One region of the Emticicia soli genome, then DNA from elsewhere that is predicted to be linked to it. Evidence: riboswitches for the same ligand, from Rfam matches in the RefSeq annotation. Region 1 holds a riboswitch; the other holds the start of a gene.
What was found. Region 1 has a riboswitch for thiamine pyrophosphate ahead of thiM (hydroxyethylthiazole kinase). Riboswitches for the same ligand answer to the same signal wherever they lie in the genome.
Positions count from the first base shown of each region.

Region 1 (10,413 bases):
TTTATGCACCGCTCGACAACGAGAAAAATGCTATGGCGGCATTATTGGCAGGGCTTTCAACAGCAGAGCTAAATACCGCAAAGCTTAACACAGTTTTTACCGATGTTTTACTAGGGCCGGGCAAAGACACCGATTTCCCGTCAAACAAAACGGGTATAGCCGTAAGCGCGCTAAGTGCCAGCCAGAAAGCATTGGTTTTAGAAGCCATAAAACCCTGGATACTCGACGCCGATGATGTAACGGCGGCATCATTACTGAGTAGTTATGAGCAAGAGTTAAACGATACTTATATCTCTTACACAGGGAGTACTTTGTTTAACCAAAGCGGCGACTATGTGCGCATAGACGGGCCAAGTGTCTGGATAGAGTTTATATGTCGACCAGGTGTAATAGAAGCCAACGAAATTCACTATCGCTCAGTTTACCGTGACCGCAAAAGAGATTACGGCGGCAATTTATAGCACGCCAATTTAAAAATACAGAGCGATGTTCCTGATTGTATGTTCGCTTTATTTGTCAAGCATGAAGTGCCCCTCACAGGGCACTTTTTTATTATAAAACATGTATCTTCAAAGTATGCCCACAGCGGAGGGCGCTGCTATTAGAAATACAAAATTGAACAACACTTTTAGAATTAATACCAATTTATAAAATCTTTTGTATATTTTTGTAGTACCGAAAAATGAAAATATACACAACACTACAAAAAGGGGAGCACCACCTGAATTATTGCGAAGACTATTATTTTGTTGGTGAAATTGGCAACGATAAAGTTCTATGTGCTGTGATGGATGGTTGTACAATGGCTACCGATAGTTATTTCGCGTCAACACTTGTTGGGAAATTATTGAGGAAAATAAGTAAGGAAATATCTTACAAGGCTTTTTATGAAGAAGAGTCTTATATTTCACCTGAGAGTTATCTGAAAACTATATTAGCAGACTTATTCAAAGAACTAGCTTTGGTTAAGAATCAATTAATGTTGGAAAAAGACGAGCTTCTTACAACATTGATTATTATGCTCATAGATAAAAAAGCCAATGAAGGGGTTGTATTAGCCATTGGCGATGGTCTGGTTTCTATCAATGGTCAAGTAACAGAATTCGACCAAGATAATACACCCGATTATCTAGGGTATCATCTTCATAAAGATTTTGAAGAATGGTATAATTCCCAAACGCAGAAAATATTATTTTATGAAATAAACGACCTAATTATAGCAACTGACGGGATTTTTACGTTTATACCTATGAGAAAAGATAGTCGGGCAGATGAAATAAATCCGATTAATTTTATGCTGTTTGATAAAACCCAAAAACAAAATAGTACAATGTTGAGTTGGCAATTAAAGGACCTGGCACTTAACCATGACTTAAAACCGGCCGACGACCTTGCGATGATTAGAGTTTTGCGACACTGAAATAAAACACCCTCACATTTTTATGATTAACCCTTACATTATTAAGTTTCCTGATGAGTTTGAGAATAATATTGAACTCATGGAAGTTTTAAAAAACGGAACTGCTAAAGAAAAAGAACATGCCTTGCTAAATATTGCTTTAGGAGGGCACAGCCCAAAGGCTGTATTAGATTTATTTCTGTGCTATATAATTGACCCTGAATTAGAGGTAGTTGCTTATATGTGCATTGATAAATTTCTTGAAAACTACAGACAATACCCACTTGATAGAGTATTACCAGTATTGATAAACGGTCTTAACCATCCTAAAGAGATAATTAAGCACTATTGCCAGAACGCACTTGATAACTTGGTAATTCCAGGCAAACTGAAAGAGGAAACGCTCAGTTTTGAATCTTTTCAAATTTCTTTTGAATATGATTCATTGAGTTCGTATCTTCATTCTGATTCGGCAGAGCAAATCATTATTGCGTTGTTGTATTTGTATCACCGACCACATGCTAATGAACAGTTGTTTAAGGTATTAAACGAGCAACTGACTAAGAACATACCCGCCGTAACTTGTGTTGTTGGAGCAATTATTGATACCAAATTGGCAAACATTATAGAACTTATTAACGGCGTAGGCGAACTAAGCCTAGCCTCTTATACCATTGCCCGTGCATCGGGTATAAAATCGAAGGCAGTTTGGGTGTATGATCGCTTTGATTCTATTCGAGAACTTGCCCGTGAGCACATGAAGGTAATAGTAGCTGAAGAGCAGGAAGTAAGATAGTTGCCCAACCCGTGTTATGCCCATACTCGAAAGTAAAAGTGCATGGCACGGGTATTTTTCAAATGAATTATCCTGAAACGGTAAAGAATTGAGGCTAGTTTTTATTGCCACAATGTTCACAAAAACACAATGTTTCACAATAAAAAGTGGGCACTATTACAGCTATCTACTGTACTACCCGTGCCACGCCCTGTTACGAACAAGAAATAGGCGTGGCGCGGCAAATTCGACAATCCGCAATCGAAGTTCGACAATTAAAAAATCATTTCCACCGACGATTAATATAAGCTGCTTCCCAGAAATCGTATTCTAGTTTAGACGAAGCTATAAATGCTTCTGTCATTTGAGCTTGTGTGACTGTGGTGGCTTGTGCAGCGTTAGCATCACAAATACTTATAGCCGACCTTACGGCAATGCCGAATTCTTCACCTGCATAAGTGTCAATCCATTTTTGGTAGGGATTATTACCCGTTTGTTGGTGTTGATAGATATAATCGCCAACGGCTTTGTAAATCCAGAAGCAAGGCAAGACTGCCGCCATACCAACCTCAACAGCCTCTAAAGCCGCAGTACTACGTAAAAAATGCGCATAATGATGGCAAGCAGGTTGAATAGTATCCTTATCGACAATAGCAAAATCTTTAAAATAAGATTCATGCAAGGCGTTTTCTACAATGATTGTAGTTTCGGCAAAGCGAAAAAATGCCAGCATATCTGGTATGTTTTGTGCACGAGCACCTACAATAGCCAATGACCTACCAAAATGCTCAAGGTAGATAGAATCCTGCATCAGATAGTACTGAAATTTTTCGAGCGGAAGCGTACCGTCTATCAGTTCCTGAATAAAAGGCATTTGCAGAATAGACTCATAAATTGGCTCAATGCTCAGCCATGCTTGTTCAGACCATTTCATTTTTAATCAGTTTTTGAGGGTTGAAGAAGTGATTTAATGGGCCATTTCCCTTGCCGATAGCCACATCGGCACCGTGTTTAATGGCCTGATGCACATAGGTTTGTCCGAGCGAAACTGCTTCAAACAGGCTTTTACCTTGGGCAATATAAGCCGCAATGGCTGACGATAGCGTGCAGCCCGATCCATGTGTATTGTTGGTTGGGAATTTCTCAAATTCAAACGAATGGACTTCGCCTTTCCCATCGAAATATAAAGAAGTGATTCGGGGTAAGTCGAGATGTCCTCCTTTTAGTAGTACCGACTGGCAACCCAATGAATGAATCTTTTCGCCCGCTACATACATATCATCAAGGGTTTTGATTGGCATTTGTGCCAGAATCGCAGCCTCGTCCATATTAGGCGTAACAACTGCCGCAATAGGGAATAGTTGCTTAATAATGGTTTCAATAGTGGCATCTTCTATGAGTTTGTGCCCACTGGTAGCAACCATTACGGGGTCAAAAACAAGGGGTATAGACGGATATTTGCTGAGTGTTGCTACAATAGTAGCCACCAACTCAGCCGTATGCACCATGCCAACTTTAATGGCATCAGGAAAAATATCGTCCAGAGTAGTTTCTATCTGCTCGGCCACGGCCTGATAGGGGATAGGGTAGATACTACGCACTCCCTGGGTATTTTGTACAGGTAAAGCCGTAAGCACCGAGGTAGCAAAGCAACCCAGCGCCGAAAAAGTTTTAATGTCGGCCTGAATACCGGCTCCGCCACTTCCATCGAATCCGGCAATTGTAAGCGCCGATGGATAGGTGTATTTTTTATTCATCGTAAAAAGAGGTTTCTAAAATGTGTTTAAAGTAAACACCTGCGCAATTCATAAGCTGCCTTCTCGGGATTATCGGCTGCGCAGATGGCCGATACCACCGCTATACAGTCCGCTCCGGCTTGAATAATGGCTGCTGCATTGCTTTTGTTTACATTACCAATGGCAATTAGTGGTTTGTCTGTCAGGCTTCTGATTTTTTGCAGACCCTCAAGCCCCCATTCAGTTACGGTATCGGTCTTAGTAGCTGTCGAAAAAATCGGACTAATACCCAGATGGTCAGCAGTTGCTGTTTCGGCTGTATCTAATTGGCTCAGATACTCAATAGAATAGCCAATCTGAAGTTGGTTACCCCATTTTGTCCGAATCTCTGTTGGAGGCATATCACTATTGCCCACGTGTATCCCGAAGGCATCTACTGCATTGGCGACAGCCACGTTATCGTTGATGATTAGGGGCACATTGTAGCGTTCTGTAATTTCTTTCAGGCGGAGCGCCCTTTCGGTAAATGTTTCAGTATCGAGTGTCTTTTCACGAAGCTGAATAATCTCAACGCCACCCGCAATGGCTTGTTCGGCTACTTGCAGATAATTCCGACCCTTACAGGCTTCGGCTGAAATAACGAGATATAACTTATACGGGAACATTGTGTGGTTTGCCATACGCTATGCTATTTTGAGTGTTTGCCAAAACTCCTCTTCGCTGATATTGTGCAGCTTGTCGAGGAGGTTTACTTGTAAACTCCCCGGCCCGGCGCTTTGTTTGGCAGCCAGCTGTCCGCAAATACTAAATAAGGCTGTAGCAGCAGTAAGTGCCTCCAGTTTGTTGTCGATGGCAGCTATAAAAGCCCCGATAACAGCCGTTGCAGAACAACCAAGCCCTGTAACCTTGGTCATAAGGGCATCGCCATTGTCTAAACTGATAATTGCGCCTTTGCCAACAATAATATCTGTCTTGCCCGAAATACACACCAGCGTATCGTATTTTTCAGCAATCAACTTGGCGGCTTCAATAGCCTCGCTGCTTTCGGCGGTACTGTCAACCCCCTTGGTTGGGGTAGTGTTGGCTTTGGCCAAAGCCAGTATTTCGGAAGCATTGCCTCTGATAACCGTAGGCTTATAGCTGAGTAATGCACTGAGCGTATGGTTGCGGTAATTGGTTGCGCCTGCACCAACGGGGTCGAGCACCCAGGGTTTGCCAAGCTGATTGGCTTTTTCGGCAGCCAATAACATTGAGCGCACCCAGTAATCGTTAAGTGTGCCGATGTTGATTACCAAAGCTTGGCAGATGCTTACCATGTCTTGCACCTCAGGGTGTGCATGAGCCATAATAGGCGATGCTCCCACAGCCAGTAAGGCATTGGCAGTATTGTTCATCACGACAAAATTAGTAATGTTGTGCACAAGCGGAGATTGCGTGCGGACAGTTTCGATGTGTTTCCAAAGATTTTTTTCCATTGCGATTTGTTTTAAAATACAATGGCTGTAGAAGATTGCTTTGAAATAAAAGAGGATAAGATACGCTTATGTAAAGCTATATTTTATTCGCTTTTCCCTACGTCGGTATCAACCGTATCAGGTTCAAAGGGACTCTCTCAATTCTTTTCAGAATACCCCTAAAGCCAGAGGCAAAGTTAGAAAGAAATATGAGAATGTCAAATTTTGGTGGTTTGGGGTGGAGATTGATATAGAGATTAGCTTTATGGTTTGGTTATAAGATTATTTTGATAGTTTGTCTGCAAAAATCTTTTATACACCAAATTCGGTAATTAATAAGAGGATGCAGGTTTTATAGAAAATCTAACAAGTAACTAAATAATAGAACATATAAAATCCTATTTACAAATAAAAATGTAAGAATAATGCTAGAATGCATTTACGAGTATGAGTTTTTCTTAACGGAAATATTATGGAAAGAAAAATTAGGGAGCTATTATAAAGATAAGCAAAAGTATGCCAACTATTTTTCTGAAAAATTATTAAATCTTGATAAGGATACTTTAGATTACTCAAGTCTTTCAAAAAGTTATTTTTGGGGAAGTATTATGGAAGGTATTGAGTCTGGTATTTAATGGACAAATTGAATTGTATAATATTGTCATTAGGGGAGTGTAAACTGAACTGTGCCAAGGATTTTACAACTTCTCGCCACTAAAAGGCTTACCAGCATATATTCCTGCTATTGCTTACTTTTTGAATTCTTCAAAATCAAATTTTTCTTTCTGTTCTATAAAAAAAACTGTGTCAAGGTAAAAATTAACATTTTAGCTAATTTTTACCTTGACACAGTTTTTTTTACAGTCTCAAAGCGGAAAGGCAACCCTTTCCGCTTTTTATTTATATTACAAACCACCAATTATTTAGGGTCTAAGCCTTTTTCAATGCGTTTTAAAACGTCTTGTAAGTGGTATTTGCTCATTTTATCTGTTGTTAAAGGCAATGCAGCTTTAATTTCAGTTTTCAACGATTCCAATTGCGCTCTTGCAATCGAAGGTAAATCTGTTTTCTTCAAATCAACCGTACGAATATCGTATCCGTAAGTTACTCCCGGAGGAATCGATAACACAGTTGTAGTTGTTGGTGTCAACAAAGTAATTACTTTCTCTGCATACACTTTTTGAAGATTACGACGATAAATATCTATCGGCTTACGGCTTTTCAACTCTGCCCATATACCACCACGTAGGTCAGTCATCAAATCATCAAGGTTGTAGTTAGCAGGGTTGGTAGCACTTGTTTCCATCAATCTTACAGCACGGTCGCCTAGCAATAAGCTATTCAACGTTGCCTCCTGAATCGATTTTATAGCCTCAACACCAGTTTCGATATTGATTTTATTCAATACGTTAGGGTCAATCAACCATGTTGGTGTTGCAAAAACCTGACGGTTCAAGAAAGCAACCGCTTCTTTTTGCGTAGCTTTTGGAACCGCCGTAAACACACTGCCTTCCATGTCGTAAGTCTTAGGGTCATCGAAGACACCACCAACGTTTTTGGTTACGTGACCCACATAACGACGGTATTGGCTTACTACGTTGCCATAAAGCTCGGCTAATTCTTTGTAGAACTCACCGTCTTCTTTGCTCCACTCTGTAAGGTTTGGTAAAATTCTTTGCAAGTTTTTGATACCGTAGTCAGAAGCCTTCATGGCGTTATCGCTAAGATCTTCTGTCTGGTAACGTGGGTCATAAGGACTGATTTCAGTACCGAAACGTTTACGTGGGTCTTTATAAGCCTCTTTTGTCCATTCGTTCAAAGTTTTCTTCTCTTCTTTGGCGTCTTTAGCCTCAGGGAAGTATGAATAACCCCATTTGATAGCCCAGATGTCATAATCACCAATACGTGGGAAGAAATCAGTAATACCATCTTCCGGCTGTGCTACGTAGTTGAAACGCGCGTAGTCCATGATAGACGATGTATGTCCGTTTTGTGCAATCCAGTTTTTATCACGTAGTTTTTCAACCGGAGTAGCCGAGCTTGCACCCATGTTGTGGCGTAAACCAATTGTATGGCCAACCTCGTGTGACGATACGAAACGAATCAACTCACCCATTAGCTCATCGCTGAAATTTTTGTTTCTTGAACGAGGGTCAACCGCCGCTGTCTGAATCAAATACCAGTTACGTAGCAAACGCATTACGTTGTGGTACCAGCCAATGTGGCTTTCAAGAATCTCACCACTGCGTGGGTCGTTTACGTTTGGTCCGTAAGCATTCTGAATATCAGCCGCAAAATAACGGATAGCAGAGAAACGTGCATCTTCAAGGCTAAGGCTATCTTTTTCGTCAAGGTACTCGCCACGGATAGCGTTTTTCCAACCTGCTTTCTCGAAAGCTACTTGCCAATCATCAACACCTGCTTTCAGGTATTTCTGCCATTTTTTAGGCGTTGCAGGGTCAATGTAGTAAATGATTGGTTTTTTAGGCTCAATAGCTTCACCACGTTTCTGGCGCTCAGCATCTTCTTTGCTTTTTGGCTCAAGTCTCCATCTTACAGCAAATACCTCCTGGTCAGATTTCTGAGATTCTTCACCAAATACAGAGTATTGGCTTGCAAAATAACCTACACGTTGGTCGAAGAAACGCTTACGCATTGGCGATTTTGGCAACAATATCATTGAAGTGTTAAATTCCATTGTAATAACACCTGCATCACGCGAAGCAGGGAAATACTGCCCGATTTGCGGAATTGGCATCAACGAAACCGTTGGAGGTACCACACCGAAAGTTTTCACCGTACGGATCTCAGTATTGATAGGATACGAACGGATATGTTGAATATACGAACGGTCGGCTTGTAAGGCGGTTATCTTATACAATTGTTTTGAGATAGGGTCAAGTGAAAACACTTGGTTGTCGCCTTTGAAATAATCAGTTACATCAATAACCGAAAGTGTATCTTTTTTCAAAGCTTTGATGTCAAACGCACCAATGATAGGGTCGGCGCTTGAGTTTCTTACAGCCTGAAAAATGGGCTTAGTGCTATCAGCACTGGTCATAATAATAGAGATAGAACGCAAGAAAATTTTGTTATCTGGTCCTTTTTCCCATCTTACCATCTGGCGGTTAACTTCTTCACCACCGAAAATTCCACCACCTGCAGGCGTTTTAGAGAAACGTGTTACAGTCATGATGTCACGGCCAATCAAAGAGTCAGCGATTTCAAAGAAATACTTATCATCAACTTTATGAACTGTGATTAATCCTTTGCTGGTTTTAGCTTTGTCGGTGATTACATCTTTGTAGGGTTTCGGTCCTGTTTTAGGTGCTTCGGCTGGTTTTGGAGTAGTTGTTGCCGGGGTAGTTTTTGCTGGTTCTTCTGGTTTTTTTTTGTCGTCTTTCTTTTGGGCATATCCCGTAAGGGTAACTCCCATCAAAACACAGGGAATCAGTGCTAGGCGTAATAATTTCATAATTAAAATTTAATAGTTTGATGAAAAAACTTCGTAAAAGTAAGCTAATAGAAAGAATTATTTTTAGAATATTGATGAATTAATTTGTAATTGAGACCAAACCACAAATTTCTACTAAATTTTTAGTCGTAGCATCCCCTAAATTGGGTGATTATTGTTGGGGATAGGGCTAAGTTAGTGACTAAAGGTAGTATAATTACGAGTAAATGCTTACTCTAATACTAAATGTAAAATCGGGAAAGGCTTGCCTGTGCCATCGGTTTCAGAGCGATTGGCTACCCTAAAACCATGATGCAAATAAAACAGATAGGCTTGTTGGTTTTGCTCGTTTACATCTACTTTACGCACTTTAAGGGTATTTAGTGCGTAGTTCATCAGGGTTTTGCCTACACCCTTGCCAATGGCATCAGGATGCACGAATAGCATTTCAAGGCTATCGGCATCGGTGCCCATAAATCCCAGAATCCTGTTGTTTTGGTTTCGAACACAAACGAGTTCTACCAGTTCGAAATACTTGTGTTCGTGGATGGTCTGCTTAAAAAACAAAATGTTTTCTTCTTCCAAAAAATGGTGTGTAGCCCTTACCGACAATTCCCAGATGTCTAATAAGCTATCGTGTTCGTTAGGGTTTACCGGGCTTATGTTATAAGGTGTCATTAATCAATACTTTGGTCAACATAATCATGTGCTTACACTGAATACCGTTCTCGAATATAGGTTCGGTGTAATTATCAATAAAGAAATTCATTTTAACGCCTGAAAGTTCAAAACCTTGCTGCTGGTAAAGATACAATTGCCCGATGCTGGCATTTGAAGTGCCAATAGAAAGGGTCTTATAACCTGCATCATTGGCTCTTAGAGTGGCATCTTCCAATAATAATTTTCCTATACCCTTTCCCTGATAGGCATCATCAACGGCAATGTTTTTGATTTCAAGCTCCTGCGCATCAATCTGATAAAGCACATATTGGGCAACTAATTTATCTTGCAAATAAGCAACATAGATAGTAGAGTAAGGGAGGTAGGCCATCAAAGCTTGTTCTGAGGGGTCGGCCGATAGCAACAAATCATAAGGGATGGCTTCATCGTTGCCGATTAGCCTAATGTTTAGTTCAAGCATAGTTTATTGAGAAGAAACATCTTGTGAACGACTGAAGCTCACCGACTCATCAATCATTTCCATCAACACATCCAGATTCACATCGCTAAGTTTTTTGATATAGATACATCCTTTGCCCGCCTTATGTTTGCCAAGTCTTTGCAATAAATCATCTCTTTTGGCGGGGTCGAGGGCAGTGTATAAACTAATAGCATCTTTACGGGGCGAAAAACCAACCAAAGGCGCATCGCCTTCGTGGCCGCTAGCGTATTTGTAATGATAAGAGCCAAAACCAATAATGCTAGGCCCCCACATACGTGCCTCAAGCCCTGTCTGGTTTTGCATAATTTCCAGCAGGTGATAGCCATCTGCTCGTTTGTTTTCGTCAGCCACAAGATTCAGAAAATCGTTGACGCTTTGGGTAGTTTCAATAGTTTTATTGTTTGCCATGAGCTGAAGTGAAGTTTAACAAAGA
Region 1 covers NZ_JBBEWC010000005.1:320,943-331,355, forward strand. Annotated here, with positions in the region: gene WAE64_RS09320 (DUF3500 domain-containing protein) at 1-461, shown strand, start outside; gene WAE64_RS09325 (protein phosphatase 2C domain-containing protein) at 683-1,420, shown strand; gene WAE64_RS09330 (hypothetical protein) at 1,443-2,195, shown strand; gene tenA (thiaminase II) at 2,458-3,108, opposite strand; gene thiD (bifunctional hydroxymethylpyrimidine kinase/phosphomethylpyrimidine kinase) at 3,095-3,931, opposite strand; gene thiE (thiamine phosphate synthase) at 3,958-4,590, opposite strand; gene thiM (hydroxyethylthiazole kinase) at 4,594-5,385, opposite strand; TPP riboswitch at 5,463-5,555, opposite strand; gene WAE64_RS09355 (hypothetical protein) at 5,790-5,999, shown strand; gene WAE64_RS09360 (zinc-dependent metalloprotease) at 6,284-8,839, opposite strand; gene WAE64_RS09365 (GNAT family N-acetyltransferase) at 9,050-9,496, opposite strand; gene WAE64_RS09370 (GNAT family N-acetyltransferase) at 9,483-9,959, opposite strand; gene WAE64_RS09375 (DUF1801 domain-containing protein) at 9,963-10,388, opposite strand.

Region 2 (10,413 bases), on a different contig from region 1:
TACGACGACCAGTTTTTACCATACACAAAGTCGGCACCTGCCAGTGCTTCGTTCTGGTCATATATTACTTTGGCATTGCCTACAAATTCAGGTGCTAGTTCGTAGCCTTGCGGGTGTGTAATCACAAACTCATAGTCTGTCATATTAACCCACTCACAAAATGAGTTAGCTACCGCCTGTGGCAAGGGTTTAAAATGCGGTAGCCAGGTTAGCACAACTTTGGGGCGTGCTACTTTTTTACACTCTTCTATTGTGATTAAATCGGCTAAAGACTGACAAGGATGGCGAGTGGCCGACTCGAGATTTACGATTGGCACACCTGCATATTGTCTAAATTTCTCCATCACAAGTTCACGGTAATCGGCCTCACGGTTTTGTAAACCAGCAAAGGCTCTTACGGCAATTATATCGCAATAGCTGCCTATTACAGCAGCCGCTTCTTTTACGTGTTCGGCTTTGTCTCCGTTCATTATTACCCCGTCTTCCATTTCAAGCTGCCAGCTATCTTGCCCCACGTTCATAATCATCACATTCATACCCAGATTCTCGGCTGCTTTTTGTGTACTCAGGCGGGTTCTTAAACTCTGGTTAAAGAATATTAAACCTATGGTTTTGTTTTTTCCTAACGCTTGCTCGGCAAAAGGTGCTTGTTTCTGACGAATCCCCTCATTCACTAAATCCTGAACACTTTCAACATCTTTCAGCGAAATAAAATTTCTCATCTTTCCTTTATAAATAATCGAATAAATACAATAAATAACACTCTTTTACACGGGTAGGGTAATAAACCCTAATGCCTTGTTTCAGACACAAAATCAATAAAATTCCCTGGTTATTCTTTCACAAAAGTATAGGTCAGGAAATTTGCCACAAATATGGCTATTTGAAAAATAATAACAAGACCCTATTGATTTAATTTTTTAGTAAGCCAAAATAAAGGATAACTCACAACCAGAAAGATTAGCGCATAACCACTACTCTGAATATCCTGATAAACAGCACCAATCAGAAACAAAAGCGAGATAACTATCAGTAAATACGGAATAAACGGATAACCCGCCACCTTATATGGCCTTGGTAATTCGGGCTCTTTTTTGCGTAGCATAATAAGGCTGGCAAAGCCTGCTATATAACACAATACAAAAAAGAAAACGGCAATGTCGGATAGTTTTTCGCAGGTTTCTTTTCCGCTCAGAATCAATAAAATAGAACAGATGCCAGTGAGTGGCATAGCTATGGCGGGGGTACCGCCACTATTCACTTTCTGGGCTGCTTTAAAGAATAGCCCATCACGACTCATTGAATATATTACTCTTGGCGAAAACATAATCTGTGCATTGAGCATACCAAAAATAGACAACGTCAGAAAAAGCGTAACTACCTTGGCAGACTTTTCGCCAAAAATCAATTTAATGGCATCAGACGCCGCCAGTTTTGAGTTAGCCAACTCGTCCATCGGCATAATGTATAAGATAGCCAGATTAACCAACAAATAAATAGCAATCACAACCAGTACTCCACTTATCATTGATTTAGGCAGATTCTTGGCAGGGTCGGTGGTTTCTTCTGAAAAGTAGGCGGCTGTATGCCAGCCATCGAACGTATAAAATACCGATTGAAGCGATACTATCAGGCTTGTCAACAAAGCAGGGCCTGCTACTTTTTGAGTAGTAGCCACCAAAGCTTCACTTTTTACCTCACCTCCGTAAACAAAACAGGCAATTACAAAGGCAAATAAGCCAATAGCCTTTAAAAACGAAATAATCTCCTGCGAACGCCCCGCTGATTTAGTGCCTAACCAGTGAAAACCCATTAGCAAAATAAGAATACCAATAGCCATGTATCTGATTATTGGCTCAACTTCGGGCATCATTAAGGCAACAAACTCACTCATGGTATACGCACCAAAACCAAGGGCTGCCACTGTGCCTAGCCAACTTGTAATGCCTGTAACAAAACCTACGTAATCACCAAAGGCACGGCGGGCATATACATACCATGCACCGGCTTTAGGTACAGAAACGCCCAACTCAATAGCACACAAAACCCCTAAAAAAGCATAGATACTCACCAAAACCCAAACCAACATAATAAGTGTAGGGTCGCCCAGATTAGCAGCAATAGGACCGGGTTTACGCAAAATACCCGTACCGATTGTTCCGCCAACTGTTACTGCAATACCAAAACCAACACCAAGAAGTTTGAGAAGTTCACCTTTGTTTTTTTCAGAAGCCATACTTTCGTTTTATTAATTTTAACGAATATAGCAATTAATCAGATAAATAGAAGAAAAGCAAGATTTTGCTTTTCAAAAAGAAGCAAATATCAAACAATAGGTTAGCACGTAAGTCGCTCAATGTCAACTATTTACAAATACAGAAATTTAATTAAAAACGTAGAAAAAAGTTTGTTTATTTTGATATAGCCCAAAAAAATATTTTGGCTGAAAACACAGAGTTTTAAGGGGTAAAATAAAGCAAGCCCTATTTTACCCCTATTAACATTACAATTTTACACGCACAGCCAGCAAGAAGTTTGTGCCAGCTTGTGGGTAATAAAAGTTTTCGGTAACTACTTGTTGGCCATATATATAGCTATATGTATAGCCATTGGCTTCATACAAATGGTTAAGGATATTATTAGCTAATAAGCTGAAAGTAATCTCTTTTACGATTTTCGGATTAATTGTATAGTTTGCACGTAAATCGTTCACAAAAAAGGCATTCAGCTTCCGGTTTTCGTCCGAAGTATTGTCCATATACTGTTTACCAACATACTTAGGCAACCAGGCAAACTCAAGATTTTTCAAGGGCGAATAAGACAACTGCCCGCCCGCTATCACATTCGGCGAAAACGAAATATCTGTTTTAGCAAACTGATTTACTCTATCGGCATCGCCATCATAATTCACAATGGTTTCGCTAAAGTTTCTGATTTTATTCTGGCTGAATGTAGCGTTGGCATTCAAGCGCCATTGTGATGCAAATTTCCAGTTGGCAACCAATTCAATACCAGCCCGGTAGCTTTTCGGTACATTTACACGAATCGCCTCTCCTACCCCATTTACCTGTCCGGTAAGTACCAATTGATTTCTATAGTTCATGTAATAGAAGTTCGCATCAAAACTCAATGTCTGATTTGCCCAACGATACCCCGCTTCTAAATCTTCCAAATGTTCAGGTTTTGGAACTTTTACATTATCTATAAAATCGGTGCGGTTAGGCTCTTTATTCCCAACTGCATAAGAAGCATAGAACGAAGCCTGATTGCTTAGCTGATAATTCAAACCCAGCTTAGGGTTAACAAACTGGAACGAAGTCTGGCGGGTAATATCCTGCAATTTATCTGCAATGCCATTCATATCGTAAGATACCGTACGGTATTGCACATCACCAAACAGATTGAACTTATCAGTTACTTGATAGAATGCCTTTGCAAAAATATTAAAGTCGGTTTTGATAGAACGGCTCTCATACCAACGATAATCGTTAGAAGGAGTCAAAGCAAATTTCGTCCAGATTACCTCGCCATAGTGGTCGCCATCATATTTGTTCCATGCACCGCCAATATTGGCTGATAGCTTTTTATTGCTCTGATAATCGAACGAATAAGTAATGCCATAAAAGTGGTTATCGAGCCATTTTCTGCGTACCAAATCAGAATGTGTAATGGTATCGCCACCTATGGCCGAAACGGGCAATTTATAGTTGGCTAATTCGTCCATTTCTCTGAATTGCTCATAATATCCCTTTCCTCTTGTATAATGCAACGTCGGATTAAACGTCCATTTTTCGCTTAGTTTAAAAGAAGAAATCAACTGATAGTTATCTTGCTGATAGTTGTCTACCTGGTTAGGGTATGTGTAAGGGTTAAAAGTTCTGTTGCTCTTCAACAATCTTTCCGGTACGCCTTCCCAAGCCTGATAGGTAACTTCTTTACCCGAAAAAACATTGAGCCTTACAAAATTGCTTTTGTTGTAATAGCCTGCCGATACATAAAACGATTTCAGGTCTGAACTTGCTCTGTCAATATATCCGTCCGACGATAGTTTCGATAAACGGGCATCAACCACAAAATGGTTATTCAGCAAACCTGTACTTGCCATAATATTGGCTTTCATGGTATTGAAAGAGCCATACGTAAAGTTGGTTTCGCCAAAAGCCTCACGCTCATAACCCAAAGTACTAATATTAAGACTAGCCCCAAAAGCACCTGCGCCATTAGTTGATGTTCCGACCCCTCGTTGCACCTGAATACTTTGCACACTAGAGGCGAAATCGGGCATGTTTACCCAGAATGTCCCCTGCGACTCAGAGTCATTATAAGGCACCCCATTAAGCGTTACATTGATACGGGTAGGGTCTGAACCACGAATACGGATACCCGTGTAGCCAACGCCGGCGCCGGCATCAGAGCTCACCACAACCGAAGGTAATTGATTCAATAGAAACGGTAAATCTTGCCCAAGATTTTGTTTTTTGATGTCTCGCTTATAGACGTTTGTAAAAGCCATACCAGTTTTTTCGTTAGCACGGGTCGACTTCACAACAACTTCATTCAACTCACTGATTCTGGCAGAATCTTCCTGAGCAAAGGCAATTGAAACAAAAAAAAGTAAGAAGGCAGTAGTAGAAAAGGTTTTTCTAAGCGTTTTTGGTACGCTGGTTAAAAGAATACATAAAACATTCTTTGTTAATTTTTTCATTGAATTACGAAAATTTTAACAAGGCAAAGGAGTAAAATCTTGTGAGCTTTTGGCTCTTAGTGAAACAAAATTTTAAATGGAATTTGTAAACAGTCTTATAGCTGCGCACACTATAAAACTATTCTCTCTCCCTTCGACAGAATTACCTGTATCAGGTTCGATGGGTATAATCTCAGCCCGTTATATTAAGGCACCCCTTTTGAGATAAGTTTTGCAAAGAAAACGTTTTTTCACGAAAACTTGTTTATATTAGTGATAAGAAATTTATAGCATCTCGAAACGTTGTTAATTCTACCCAAATAGCAAACAATTTAGTGTGGTATAGATTTTGTGATTGTATTATTAAAATATAGGAGAGATTATGACTCAATTTATGGTGGAATTTGATTTGCCAGTGCCTTTCCCAGAAGGTTTCATTGCCAAAATTCCTTATCAACGAATTGCTGTAAATCAATTGTTAGAAGAAGGAAAGCTTAATTCATATGCGCTGTCGGCCGATAGAAGCAAACTCTGGTGCATTGTGAACGCCCAAGACGAACTTGAAGTAATGGATATTATTGCCGAATTTCCATTAATAGACTATATGCACCCAACCATTACAGAACTCATGTTTATGAACTCTGTGGTGATGAAAGTGCCTACGTTTTCATTGAACTAATCGATGCGTGGTCTGTTGAAGACCACGCTTATAAATATTTCTGCTTACCAAAACCTATGCCTAATTTTCTTGTTGTCAAAGATTTAGAATTACCTGCCGAATACTCAATCATCGAACTAGATGGCCATAAAACGCTTACGATGCGAGGCTTTTATGAAGAAATCGGCGATGCACTCGCTTTTCCTGAAGAGTTTGGTTTTACAATCGAATCGCTTGATGAAATGTTAAGCAATTTATCGTGGCTGGAAGACGAAAAAATAGTAGTGTATATTTCGCCTTCCGAACATTTTATAGAAAAGGAACGGAACCCTGAAAAAATAGGCACATTACTTAATCTACTTGATGCCATTTGTGAAGACTGGCGCTGGGAAGATAGCGAAGACCTACCTAAAAAAGAGCTAATCTTTGCGTTTTCAGATAGTGCTCGTGTAAGAGGGCTACTCGACAAACAGGAAATAAGCTACCGAACAAGCACCAAATGAATTTTACGCTGAGAAGATGGCAGTCGGGCGATGAAAAATCATTGGCTGAAAATGCCAACAATTATAAAATCTGGAAAAACCTGAAAGATGTTTTCCCTCACCCTTATACCATTACAGATGCGTATGAGTGGGTAAAAATTGCCGCAGATTCGGCAGAAAACTTTGCCATAGAGGTTGATGCTAAAGCCGTTGGAGGCATAGGTATTATGCTCAAAGACGATATTTATCAGAAAAACGCCGAGATAGGCTACTGGCTCGGCGAAGCCTACTGGGGTAATAAGATTATCTCTACTGCTATTACCGAAGTAGTGCAATATACCTTTGCGTATTATAAAATTCACCGCATTTATGCCGGAGTTTTTGAGTACAACCTACCATCAATGAAAGCGCTTGAAAAAGCAGGTTTTGAAAAAGAGGCTGTTCTGAAAAAATCTTTGGTAAAAGAAGGCAACCTCTACGACGAGCACATTTATGCCAAATACCGTGAAGTTGTTTAGGATTTTAATTTCAGTTTAAAAATAGTGGTATTTTGAGCGAGACAAGTCAAATGATGAAGCCCCGAATGGAATTCCATAGCAGAGCTATGGTTGAAATTATTTGACGAAGGCGTAGCTAAAATAACGCATTTTTAAACGAAAGAAATAATCCTAAACAACTTCAGTATATAAATTATAAGCCCTCTATTTTTATATGCTTGGTTTCAAGGTATTCAAAAACTGCATTTCTTGATAACTCTACGCCATAGCCTGAGTCTTTCCAACCTGCATAAGGTGCATAGTTGGTATTTACAGCACCATTGTTAATACATACTGTTCCGGCTTCCAATTGCTCGCCTAATAACATACTTGTTTTAAAATCTTTGGTAAATGCATAAGCAACCAAACCATAATTGGTATTATTGGCTTTTGTGATGGCTTCATTGAGCGTCTCGAAAGTTTCTACAGGCACAATACAGCCAAAGGTTTCTTCTTGCATTACTTTCATTGAATCATTACAGTTATCTAAGATAGTAGGCAGAAAATAAAAGCCTTTTTCGTACTGTTCCCCCTCTGGTGCTCTGCCACCTGTTACAAGTGAAGCGCCTTTACCTATGGCATCTTCTACGTGTAGCCTTGATGTTGCTACGCCATCAGCCGTTGCCATTGGGCCTAAATCTACAGCGCCATCGCTTATGCCATCGCCAATTGTTAATTTTTCTGCCTGTTTTTTTAATTCGGCTACAAACTCCTGATGTTTGGATGTATGCACATACACCCGATTGACACTACTGCACGACTGCCCCATGTTTCTGAATCCTTTGTAAGCAACTATAGCAGCAGCATTTTTTATATCGGCATCTTCGCAAACAATAGCCGGGCATTGGCCGCCAAGTTCTAAAGAAATTTTCTTTAGGTATGGGGCTACGGTTTGCATGAGTTTTCTTCCTGTTCCGGTTGAGCCTGTCATGGCTACTTTTTTTACTACTGGATGTTTCACCAGACTATCACCAACCACAGCGCCTTGGCCTGTAAGCACACTAATCACCTTAGCAGGAACACCACCATCGACCAAAGCCATACAAAACGCCATAGGCGATAGCGGTGTAACAGTAGTAGGTTTTACTACTACCGAACAACCAACAGTCAAAGCTGGCCCGAGTTTCCACGATAACAATGAGACAGGATAATTCCAGGGGGTAATCAAGGCACAAACGCCTACCGGATAGTATTTCACCATCGAAAAAAGCCCTGTTTTCTCGGTCTGATTCACATAGCCTTCTACCCGCACACCCTCGGCAGCAAAATAATCAAGCGTATCGCACGAGCCTATAATTTCAGATTTCGATTGATTGAAAGGCTTGCCTTGCTCCATAGCCATAAGCATACCAATGCGGTCGGCTTGGGTACGCACGTAAGCTGTCGCTTTTTTTATGATACTCTCTCGTTGATAAGCCGTCAACTTTGACCATTCTTTAAACCCTTCCTGAGCCGTTTCTACTGCCAGATTCACATCTTCTTGTGTTGCACGGGCAATGGTAGCGATAAGCTCACCATTAGCCGGAGAATAAATACTAATACTAGATTCATCAGCAGCAGGCAGTGGCTTTCCATCAATAAAAAGTCCCCAGTTACGTCCCTTTATTTCGGCTATCAATTCGGTGTTCATAAAATCTTAAAGATTAGGTTTAATACTTACTTTCAGTGCCTCGCCCGATTCCATCAAAGTAAATGCCTCGGTGATTCTGTCTAGTGGTAGTATATGGGTAACTATTTTATCTGACGGAAAATTCTTTTTTTGTACCAAAGCCGTAGCAGCCTGAAAATCACTCATTTTTTCAGAATAAGAACCGCTGATGCGTAATTCTTTATAATGCAGATGGTTGGTATTTAACGTGGCAAACGGATTCGTTTTTGGCAAACCGCCAAAATACTCAACCCGTCCGGCTTTTCCGGCTATTTCCAGGGCATCGGCTTGTGCCTGTGCAACACTTACGGCCACTATTACTACATCGTAGCCTAATCCTTCGGTAAGTTCAAGTGCTTGCTCTAAGTGGCTATTCTCTTTATCTACCTTTATTACATTGTCAATATCAAACTGGGCAGCCTTTTCCAAGCGGGTTTGCATCACATCATACATATCTACCTGCTGCGCTCCCTGAAAACGAGAAACAAGGGCGTGCATTACGCCAATAGGCCCTGCACCAATAATGGCTACTTTATCTTTTAAACCAATTTCCAGTCGTCCTCGGCCATGTGCATTTATTACACAACCCAAAGGCTCGGCAAGGCTCAGGTATTCTGAGGGCATTTCTTCATTTACCTTAAATAACTGCCTGCGGCGAACAGCTTTTGCAGGCACTTTCATGTAGGGAGCAAAAGCACCATCAAGATGATACGACATTGTGGTACGGCTCTGGCATAAATTCTCACGCCCTGCTTTACAATAGCGACACTCCCCGCACGACAGCACAATGTACATCAATACCCTATCACCTACTTTTATATCAGTTTCTGTGCTTCTTGACTCCACAACCCTACCACAAAACTCATGGCCCAAAACACGTGGCGGGCTTATTTTTTTATCTCCATGCCTGTAAGTTCGTAGGTCAGTACCACAAACATTGCAGGCTTCTATTTCGAGCAATACCTCGCCTTCTTCTAAGCTTGGTATGCCTACTTCTTCTATTAGTATTTCTTCTTTCCCTCTATAAACCGCTGCTTTCACTTGAAATTATGGTTTAGTTAATAAATAAAAACGCCCCAACTTGTATAGACAAGTTATATATACAAAGGTATAGATACAAAAAAAGTCAGGCAAGTTTTTTCAGAAGAAAATTTCAGAAAATGCAGCCATTAGAAAATGAAAATCTGCAAAAATGGCAATAGAAATAAACTTGATTCGATAAATATTTTACTTTTTATAGACCAGTATTATCATTTTTTGAATAGTTTTGAAGAATATACCATAACAAACACATAAAAACCTAAATAATTATCTACTCATGAGTAACTCACTTTTTCGCAGGAAAGACGTCAATAAAGCTATACAAGAAGCAAAAACAGGCGGTGAAGGGCATTCGTTGGCTAAGATTCTTGGCGTAAGAGACCTGACAACCCTCGGAATTGCTGCTATTATAGGTGCCGGAATCTTCAGTACTATTGGTTTAGCAAGTTTCAACGGCGGCCCTGCGGTGTCACTCTTATTTGTTTTTGTTGCTATTGCCTGCATTTTCACGGCTTTAAGCTACGCTCAATTTGCATCAATGGTACCTGTGAGTGGTAGTGCTTATACTTATGCGTATGTATCGTTTGGCGAGGTATTAGCCTGGATTATTGGTTGGGCACTTATTCTTGAATACGCCGTATCAAACATGGTGGTGGCTATTTCGTGGTCGAGTTACTTTATCTCTATGCTCGAAGGTTTTGGTATTCATTTCCCGATGTGGCTTGCAACAGATTACACTACAGCCAAAGAAGCTTTCGAGGCAGTTCAGGCCGGAGGAGCCGATATTAACGAAGGTACCCGAAAACTGGCCTCAGCTTTTCAGACAGCACCAGATTTAGGCTTTGCCAAGCTTATTTTCAATTTGCCGGCAGGTTTTGTCACAGTTCTGATTACTTCGCTATGCTATATTGGTATTAAAGAATCTCGTAATGCAAGCAACATATTAGTTGCCCTTAAAATGGGGGTTATTCTGCTGGTACTCATTGTTGGTGTATTTTATGTAAAGCCCGAAAACTGGTCGCCGTTTGCGCCGAATGGCGTTGAGGGGGTGCTAAGTGGTGTTGCCTCGGTGTTCTTTGCCTTTATTGGTTTCGACTCTATCTCAACAACTGCTGAAGAAGCTAAAAATCCGCAGAGAGATTTACCACGAGCCATGTTATTGTGCTTACTTATCTGCACCATATTTTATATCCTGATTACGCTCGTATTAACCGGAATGGTGAATTATAAAGAACTAAACGTAGCCGACCCATTGGCCTATGTGTTCTCTAAAGTTGGTTTCGATTTTGTAGCAGGGGTTATTTCAGTAAGTGCCGTTATTGCCATTACGAGTGCATTATTGGCCTACCAAATTGGCCAACCTC
Region 2 covers NZ_JBBEWC010000001.1:74,070-84,482, forward strand. Annotated here, with positions in the region: gene WAE64_RS00315 (N-acetylornithine carbamoyltransferase) at 1-722, opposite strand, end outside; gene WAE64_RS00320 (APC family permease) at 905-2,236, opposite strand; gene WAE64_RS00325 (TonB-dependent receptor) at 2,504-4,705, opposite strand; TPP riboswitch at 4,816-4,913, opposite strand; gene WAE64_RS00330 (muconolactone Delta-isomerase family protein) at 5,067-5,363, shown strand; gene WAE64_RS00335 (barstar family protein) at 5,420-5,845, shown strand; gene WAE64_RS00340 (GNAT family N-acetyltransferase) at 5,842-6,342, shown strand; gene WAE64_RS00345 (aldehyde dehydrogenase family protein) at 6,515-7,990, opposite strand; gene WAE64_RS00350 (alcohol dehydrogenase catalytic domain-containing protein) at 7,997-9,049, opposite strand; gene WAE64_RS00355 (amino acid permease) at 9,327-10,413, shown strand, end outside.
Region 2: another riboswitch for thiamine pyrophosphate. It lies ahead of WAE64_RS00325 (TonB-dependent receptor); the one in region 1 lies ahead of thiM (hydroxyethylthiazole kinase).